One region of the Streptomyces sp. NPDC091387 genome, then DNA from elsewhere that is predicted to be linked to it. Evidence: riboswitches for the same ligand, from Rfam matches in the RefSeq annotation. Region 1 holds a riboswitch; each other region holds the start of a gene.
What was found. A riboswitch is a leader RNA that binds a small molecule or an ion and turns the genes downstream of it on or off. The one in region 1 is predicted to bind cobalamin.
Positions count from the first base shown of each region.

Region 2: another riboswitch for cobalamin. It lies ahead of ACIQM0_RS37570 (CbtB-domain containing protein); the one in region 1 lies ahead of ACIQM0_RS05690 (ribonucleoside-diphosphate reductase subunit alpha).
Region 3: another riboswitch for cobalamin. It lies ahead of cobN (cobaltochelatase subunit CobN); the one in region 1 lies ahead of ACIQM0_RS05690 (ribonucleoside-diphosphate reductase subunit alpha).
Region 4: another riboswitch for cobalamin. It lies ahead of ACIQM0_RS20510 (ABC transporter substrate-binding protein); the one in region 1 lies ahead of ACIQM0_RS05690 (ribonucleoside-diphosphate reductase subunit alpha).

Region 1 covers NZ_JBIVTZ010000002.1:308,175-310,331, reverse strand. The annotation lists gene mctP (monocarboxylate uptake permease MctP) at 1-325, shown strand, start outside; gene ACIQM0_RS05695 (GNAT family N-acetyltransferase) at 447-959, shown strand; cobalamin riboswitch at 1,001-1,138, shown strand; gene ACIQM0_RS05690 (ribonucleoside-diphosphate reductase subunit alpha) at 1,280-2,157, shown strand, end outside.
Region 2 covers NZ_JBIVTZ010000032.1:484-2,640, forward strand. The annotation lists gene ACIQM0_RS37565 (histidine phosphatase family protein) at 13-591, opposite strand; adenosylcobalamin (AdoCbl) riboswitch at 729-822, shown strand; gene ACIQM0_RS37570 (CbtB-domain containing protein) at 868-1,083, shown strand; gene ACIQM0_RS37575 (CbtA family protein) at 1,113-1,883, shown strand; gene ACIQM0_RS37580 (GNAT family N-acetyltransferase) at 1,983-2,157, opposite strand, start outside.
Region 3 covers NZ_JBIVTZ010000015.1:26,879-29,035, reverse strand. The annotation lists gene cobG (precorrin-3B synthase) at 1-961, opposite strand, end outside; cobalamin riboswitch at 1,009-1,161, shown strand; gene cobN (cobaltochelatase subunit CobN) at 1,233-2,157, shown strand, end outside.
Region 4 covers NZ_JBIVTZ010000009.1:260,812-262,968, reverse strand. The annotation lists gene ACIQM0_RS20515 (beta-ketoacyl-[acyl-carrier-protein] synthase family protein) at 1-691, shown strand, start outside; cobalamin riboswitch at 781-969, shown strand; gene ACIQM0_RS20510 (ABC transporter substrate-binding protein) at 1,005-2,072, shown strand; gene ACIQM0_RS20505 (FecCD family ABC transporter permease) at 2,069-2,157, shown strand, end outside.

The sequences.
Region 1 (2,157 bases):
CCACCGCTGGGCCCTCCTCGCGGGCTGGGCGGTCGGCATGATCTACGGGACCGCCGCCGCCTACGGAGTCGCCAGCCCCACCCAGGCGCACTTCGGCGGTTCCTCCAAGGAGATCCCCGGCATCGGCGAGATCGGCTACATCGGCCTGACGGCGTTCGTGCTGAACCTCGTGGTCACCGTCGTCCTCACCTTCGTCCTGAACGCCGTGAAGGCGCCTGCCGGGGTCGACGAGACCTCGCCCGACGACTACACCGCGGACGCGGGCGACCCGGGCGTGAAGACCGAGCTCCCGCCGGCCACGGCCGGGGCGCCGGGCGGTCACTGACCCGCCGCGCCACGGGCCGCCGCACCCCCCGCACCGGGGTGCGGCGGCCCGTTCGCGTGCCGGGCGCCGGGGCCCGGGAACTCCCTCGAACGGGCGCGCGGAGTGCGGCAGACTTCCGGGCATGGACATCACCATCAGGCCGGTCGCGCCCGCCGAGCACACGGTCCTCGGCGAGATCACCGCAGAGGCCTATCTCGGGGACGGGCTGCTGGACTTCGGCGCCGACGATCCCTATCTGGTGCAGCTGCGGGACGTCGCCCGGCGGGCCGCGGAGGCCGACGTGCTCGTCGCGGCGGACGCACGGGGACGGGTGCTCGGCGGGGTCACCTACGCGCCGCCGGGCAACCGCTGGGCCGATATCGCGGCGCCGGACGAGGCCGAGTTCCGGATGCTCGCGGTCTCCCGCGAGGCCCGCGGGGCCGGGGCGGGCGAGGCGCTCGTCCGGGCCTGCACCGACCGGGCACGGGCCACCGCGGGGGTCACCGGGATCGTCCTGTCGACGCAGCCGGCCATGCACGGGGCCCATAGGATCTACGGGCGCCTCGGCTTCGTCCGGACCCCGGAAAGGGACTGGTATCCGATCGAGGGGCTCTCGCTGCTGACGTACCGCCTGGAGTTCCCGGCGGACTCCTGATCGGTCACGCGACACAACATGTGGGGGCTGCCTCAACCGGCGGCCCCCACATGTATGCTCGTGCTCGCTGTCGCCGCAGGGAAATCCGGTGCGAATCCGGAACTGTCCCGCAACGGTGTATTCGGTGTGCTTTTGTGCACCCCCGAGTCCGAGGACCTGCCGACAGCGCGTCCGGCTCGACCGAACCGGACGCCCAGACGTCCGGGCCTCGTGGATGGGCCGGTGGACGCCGCACGGAGTGCTGCCCCGCCCAGGGCCCGGCTCCGCCCGGCTGCCCCCGTTCCTCCGCCGGCCCAGAGCCGAGCGAGGGAGAGCACCACGTGACCATCGCGCCAGCCGATCCGGTTTCAGCGGCCGAATCAACGGGAACCACGAGCGACGGACCGGGAACCGCGTTGCTGCGAACCCTCACCGCCCTCACCGCGGATCTGCCCGACACCGACCCCGGACGCGTCGCGGGCGCCGCACTGCGCGGCCGCAACGCCCGGTCGGACGAGGCCGAGCTGCGCTCGCTGGCCACCGAGGCCGCCGCGGGCCTGATCTCCGAGGACCCCGCCTACTCCCGGCTCGCCGCCCGCCTCCTCACCCGCTCCATCGCGGACGAGGCGGCCGGGCAGGGCGCGACGTCCTTCTCCGCGTCGGTCGCCGTCGGGCACCGCGAGGGCCTGATCGCGGACCGCACCGCCGAGTTCGTGACGCTCCACGCGGCCGCCCTCGACGCACTGGTGGAACAGGCCCTCGCCGACGGCGCCGACGACCGCTTCGGCTACTTCGGGCTGCGTACCCTGCACAGCCGCTACCTGCTGCGCCACCCGCTGACCCGCCAGGTCGTCGAGACCCCGCAGCACTTCATGCTGCGCGTCGCCGCCGGGCTCGCCGAGGACAACTCCGAGCGCGCCCTGGGCGAGGTCGCCGCGCTCTACCGGCTGATGAGCCGGCTGGACTACCTGCCCTCCTCCCCCACGCTCTTCAACTCCGGCACCCGGCACCCGCAGATGTCCTCCTGCTACCTGCTGGACTCGCCGCTGGACGAGCTGGACTCGATCTACGACCGCTACCACCAGGTGGCGCGGCTGTCCAAGCACGCGGGCGGCATCGGCCTCTCCTACTCCCGTATCCGTGCCCGCGGTTCACTGATCCGGGGCACCAACGGGCACTCCAACGGCATCGTCCCGTTCCTCAAGACGCTCGACGCCTC
Region 2 (2,157 bases), on a different contig from region 1:
CCGGTACGTTCATCAGCTGGCCGGCTCCGGTGCGAGCGGCCTGCCGCAGCGCAGGTTCCACCGCCCCGACCTGCCGCTGAGCTCCGTGACCGTCAGCGGGACCACGTCGAGGCGCCAGAAGGCCTGCGGCGGGAGATCCAGTGCACGGACTGCCGCGGCGCGGATCACGGCAGGCTCGGCCACCCCCAGCACCCGGCCGCCGTCACTGCCGTCGGGGGAGTCGAGTGCGTCGAGCCACGCGCCCACTCGGGCGCACAGCTCCAGCAGCGACTCGCCCCCGTGCGGAGCGGCTGACGGATCCGCCAGCCAGGCCGCCACCCCCTCCGGCTCCCGCGCACTCACCTCGGAGAGCCGTGCGCCGGACCAGCGGCCCATCTCCCAGTCCCGGAGCGCGTGTTCGACGCCGGCCCGGAGGCCGAGCGCGTCCGCGGTGCCGGCGCAGCGCAGTGACGGACCCCGCAGACACCGGTCCGCGGCCGGCACCGCGTCCGCGGCTGCTCCGGCCTGCCGGAGCCCGGAGTCGTCAAGCGGTGCGTCACCGGCGAACCGGGCCTCGCGCAGCGCGGCGTTCATCGCCGGTGAGATCAACATCACCCGTACCGTCACTACCGCTCTCAACTCCCTGAACTGTGGCCACTTGGCCAAGCACACCATGACATCCGGGCCCTCGGTGCCGCGGACGGCACCATGGCGGCGCCCACGTCCAGGCGGTATGGTCGCGACGACATGACGAGGGTGTGACGGAAGTCCGGTGAGAATCCGGCACGGTCGCGCCACTGTGAACCCGTACCTGTGCGGGAAGTCAGACCCAGCACCTTCGTCTCAGGCACCACGATCGGGACGCGTGTTCCCTCAGGAGGTTCTGCCATGGCACAGACTGCTGCCCCCGCCACCGGCGCACCCGCCATCACCCCCATCTCGCTCAAGGCCATCGCCCCGTGGGCGGTCTTCTTCGGCATCGTCATGCTGATCCTGCTGTACTTCGTCGGCGCCGAACAGGGCGCCACCTCCGTCATCTCGGGTGCGGGCGTGCACGAGTGGGTCCACGACGGCCGTCACCTGCTCGGTTTCCCCTGCCACTGACCCACCGGGCTGATCCAGGGGAATCCCTCATGAACTCCATATCTGTCAGAGCCATCCTGGTCCGCGGCATGCTCGCGGGCCTCATCGCGGGCGCGCTCGCGATGATCGTCGCCTACTGCCTCGGCGAGTCCCGCGTGGACGCGGCCATCGCCCTCGAGGAGGCGCACAGCCACGAGCACGGCGGCGAGGAACTCGTCAGCCGCACCCTGCAGTCCACCGCGGGCCTCGCCACCGGTGTACTCGTCTTCGGGGTGGCCATCGGCGGCATCGCCGCACTCGTCTTCTGCTACGCGCTCGGCCGGATGGGCCGGTTCGGCCCGCGGGCCACGGCGGCGCTGATCGCGGCAGCGGCCCTGCTGACCGTGTACGTCGTGCCGTTCCTGAAGTACCCGGCCAATCCGCCGGCCGTCGGCAACCCCGACACCATCGGCAAACGCACCGGGCTGTTCTTCCTGATGGTCGCCCTCAGCGTGTTGCTGGCCGTCGCCGCGGTCATCCTCGGCAGGCGGCTGGCCCCCCGCCTGGGTGCCTGGAACGCGACGATCGCCGCAGCGGCCGGCTATGTGCTGCTGATCGGTCTCGCGTACGCCTTCCTGCCCGCGTTCAACGAGGTGGGAAGGGACTTCCCGGCCACCCTGCTGTGGCAGTTCAGGCTGGCCACGCTCGCGGTTCAGTTCACGCTCTGGACCACCTTCGGGCTGGTCTTCGGCTACCTCACCGAACGGCTGCTCGTGCCAAGGGCCGAGGCGGCCGAGGCCGGAAGCGGAACGGCGAAGCGAGCCGTCACCGCCGCAGGCTGACCGACGCGAACGCGCGGCCACGGACACGCGGTCCGGGCCGGAGCACGGCGGAACCCGCAGGGCGAATCCCTGCGGGTTCCGCCGTGCTCCGGCCCCGGCTCACTCCTGGGCGGGCCCGTTCCAGTCCACCCGGTAGTGCTTCAGTTGGGAGTCCTGCTTCACGAGGCGCATGCCCGCGGCGGTCATGACGCGCTGGGACGCGATGTTGTCGAGGTCGGAGTCCCCGTGCACGCAGGCGACGCCCCGGGCACGGGCGAACCGCAGCAGCGCGCGG
Region 3 (2,157 bases), on a different contig from region 1:
CCCGTTCCAGCCCGGGTACGACGACGCCGCGCCACGGGGTCAGCCGCAGTTCGCCGTTCCCGCGGTGCCTGGCGGTGCCGGTCAGCGCCTGCCACTGGTGGGCGCCGATACGCCCGAGGGGCACGCCGACGGACAGCGCGACGGTGCCGTGCGGGCCGGTCACGATGCCGGGATCAGGGGGCGCGGATTTCTCCGGGCGGGCGGGGACGGCGGTGGGTCCGGAGCTGATTCCGGCCTGCCGCAGCCGCCGTACAATCTCGTCGAGGAGCGGCTCGCCGCCCCCGGGCAGATCCGCCACCCGCCAGGCACCGGAGCCGGCCGCGGCGTCGAGGAAGGCCTCTGCGGCGATCAGGGCGGCCCGCGGCGCCCGTGCGCCGGGTATCCGTACCGCGCTCTCCGCGGAGCCGACCCGCAGAGTCGCCCCGCCGTCGCTCCGCGCCAGCAGGGTCACGTCGGCGCCCAGCGCGTCCACGTCGCCGCGTCCGTCGTCGAGGGCGAACAGGAACCGCCCCGACAGACCGGCCGCCGCGTCACTCGCGCACAGCAGCTCGTCCACCGCGGACAGCCACGGCCGGACGTCCCGCTCGCCCCGGCCGTCGAGACCGGAGAGCGGGGACGCCACGATGTTGCGGACGCGCTCGTGGCGCTCGGAGGGCAGCAGCCCCGACTCGGCCATCCCGGAGGCCAGTTCGCCGCCGCAGTCCGGGCCCAGGCCGCGCAGCTGCACGTTGCCGCGCGAAGTGAGATGCAACTCACCGTCGCCCAGCCGCTCCGCCAACTCCCCCAGCACATCGGCCTGCGCCGCGCTCAGCACGCCACCGGGGATCCGGACGCGGGCCAGCGCACCGTCGTCCGCCCGGTGCAGCCGCAGCGTCCCGGGGCAGGCGTCGCCACGGGCACGGGGAGAAGCGTCTCCTGTGCGCGCGGGAAGGATGGCAGGTGGGGGCATGGCGGCGAGCATACCGACCATCTCATCAGATCCGTATGAGCCCCAGTTGATAGGTGCCCCTTACTATGCCTAGCGACGGGCTGTCCGGCCCGTCGTCGCCACAGACGGCGACAGGGGAGGAAGCCCGGTGCGATTCCGGCGCGGTCCCGCCACTGTGAATCCGGTCGCACCGACCGGGTGAGTCAGGAACTCCCTTCCCCGTCCACCCGGCTCCGGCCGGGCAGGGGAGTCCCATTCCGACACCGCCCGGGGCGTGGATACCCCGAGGAAGGCCAGACGCCGCATGATCCTGCTCCTGTCGACGTCCGACACCGACCTGCTCAGCGCCAGGGCAGCCAACGGCCCGGTCACCTACCGCTACGCGAACCCCTCCCGGCTCCCGCTCCAGGACCTTCCGCAGCTTCTGGAGGGCACCGAACTGGTCGTCGTACGTCTCCTCGGCGGCGTCCGTGCCTGGCAGGACGGCCTCGACCACGTCCTCGCCACCGGACGCCCGGTCGTCGTCCTCACCGGGGAACAGGCCCCCGACGCCCAGCTGATGGCCGCCTCCACCGTCCCCATCGGCATCGCCGCGGAGGCCCACGCCTACCTGGCGCACGGCGGCCCCGCCAACCTGGAGCAGCTCGCCCGCTTCCTGTCCGACACCGTGCTGCTCACCGGCCACGGCTTCGAACCGCCCGCCCCCGCGCCCTCCTGGGGCCCGCTGGAGCGCACCCCCCGTGCGACGGACGGCCCCACCATCGCGGTGCTCTACTACCGCGCCCACCACATGAGCGGCAACACCGCGTTCATCGAGACCCTGTGCCGTGCCGTCGAGGACACGGGCGCCCGCGCCCTGCCGCTGTTCGTCGCCTCACTGCGCACGCCCGAGACCGAGCTCGTCGACGCGCTGCGGGACGCCGACGCGATCGTGACCACCGTGCTCGCGGCGGGCGGCACCCGGCCCGCGGAGGCGTCGGCCGGCGGTGACGACGAGTCCTGGGACGCCGGGGCCCTCACCGGCCTCGACGTGCCCATCCTCCAGGCGCTCTGCCTCACCAGTTCGCGGACCGACTGGGAGGACAACGACGAGGGCGTCTCGCCGCTGGACGCCGCGAGCCAGATCGCGGTCCCCGAGTTCGACGGCCGCCTGATCACCGTCCCGTTCTCGTTCAAGGAGATCGACGAGGACGGCCTCCCGGCGTACGTCGCCGACCCCGAGCGCGCCG
Region 4 (2,157 bases), on a different contig from region 1:
CGGGCAGTGCGATCTGGCCATCGCGGGGGCCACCGAATCGACCCTCTTCCCGATCGCCATGACCGGATTCGCCAGATCCGGCGCGGCCGCCCACGCGGACGGGGACCTGTCCCGGCTCAGCCGGCCCTTCGCGGCCGACCGGGCCGGGCTCGTCATGGGGGAGGGCGCCGCCGTCATGGTGCTGGAGCGCGCGGCCGACGCCGAGGCCCGGGGCGCCGAGCCGCGCGCGCTGCTCGCGGGCACCGGCGCCACCACCGACGCCCACCACCCCACCAGCCCGCACCCCGACGGCCGGGTCGCCCAGGCCGCCGTCGAGGCCGCGCTGCGCGACGCTGGCTGGCAGGCCGCGGATGTCGAGCACATCAACGCCCACGGCACGGCCACACCGCGCAACGACGCGGCCGAGGCCGCCCTCATCGGCCGGGTCTTCCCGCACCGGCCGCCGGTCACCGCGCCCAAGGGCGTACTGGGCCACTGCATGGGCGCGGCCGGAGCGATCGAGGCGGGACTGACGATCCTCACCCTCCAGCGCGGAATCATCCCGCCGGTCGCCAACCTGGACGCGCCCGCGCCCGGGTTCGACATCGACTGCGTCACCAAGCAGCCGCTGGTGCTGCCGGTCCGGCGCGCCGTCAGCCACTCGTTCGGATTCGGTGGACACAACGCCGTGGTCGCGCTCCTGCGGCCCTAGCGACCGGGCCGGTGGAGGGGGCCGGTGGAGCGGGCCGGGACCCCGCCCGTTCTGTCGGCCGCACCGCCGCTGAGCTGCGTGGAAGCCCGTGGTAGCGTGCCTGGGCCAGTCGAACTCCACGTAGGGGTCAGGGAATCCGGTGCGAATCCGGAACTGACGCGCAGCGGTGAGGGGGACGGGCGGGGCCAACGGCCACTGGGAGACCCATGGGTTCCCGGGAAGGCGTCCCGACCGTACGAACCCGAGTCCGAAGACCTGCTGGCACCCGCGGTCCGGCACCGGGTCGCGGAACTCCGTACACCGGGCCCCGCGCATGGGCCCAGAGACGCCGAGGTACTCCGTGCCGCCCATAGCCGGCCACGCCCGCTCCGCCGCCCTGCTCACGGCCGGAATCGTCCTGCTGACCGCCTGCGGCGGTGGGGGTGACAGCTCCGCAGCCAAGCCCACCGGGGGCGAGGGCTATCCGGTGACCCTGAAGAACTGCGGGCGCACCGTCACCGTGGACGCCGCCCCGCGCCGGGCCGTCCCGGTCGACCAGGGGTCCACCGAGATCCTCCTCTCGCTCGGCCTCGCCGACCGGCTGGCCGCCACCGCCACCTGGACCGACCCGGTGATGAAGGGGCTGGAGAAGGCCAACGCCGGCGTCCCGAGGATCTCCGAGAACCGCCCCTCGTCGGAGAAGGTCCTGGACCAGGAGCCCGACTTCGTCAGCGCCTCCTTCGAGTCGACGCTCGCCAAGGGCGGCGTCGCTCCCCGGGAACAGTTCGAGAAGCTGGGCGTCCCCACCTACGTCTCGCCCGCCGACTGCACCGCCAAGGACAACAGCAAGGACGGCGACGGAGTCCGGACCGGAGCGCTGACCATGGACAGCGTCTACGGCGAAGTACGCGAGCTGGCGAAGGTGTTCGGGGTTCCGGAGCGGGGCGAGAAGCTCGTGGCGCAGCTGCGTGCCCGGGTACGGAAGGCCACCGACGGCATCGACGCCTCCGGCGCCACCCTGATGTACTGGTTCGCCAACGCCGAGTCCCCGTACCTGGCGGGCTGTTGCGGGGCGCCCGGCGTCATCACGCGCGAGCTCGGCGCGAAGAACGTCTTCGACGACACCCATGAGGAATGGCCGCAGATCAACTGGGAGACGGTCGCCGACCGCAACCCGGACGTGCTGGTCATCGGCGATCTGACCCGCAAGTCGGAGACCGCGGAGAGCGCCTCGCGGAAGATCGCGTTCCTGGAGTCCAACCCCGCCACGAAGAACATGGACGCCGTACGGCACAAGCGCTACGTGCTGCTCAGCGGCCAGGCCATGAACCCGTCGATCCGTACGGTCGAGGGCGTGGAGCGCGTCGCCGCCGGGCTGCGTACCTTCGGGCTCACGGGGTGACGGACACCGAACGGGCCGCGCAGGCGGGGGAGCGCGCACTCCCCGCTGCCGGTGAGCGCGGACGTCCCGGCACCAGGGGAACCAG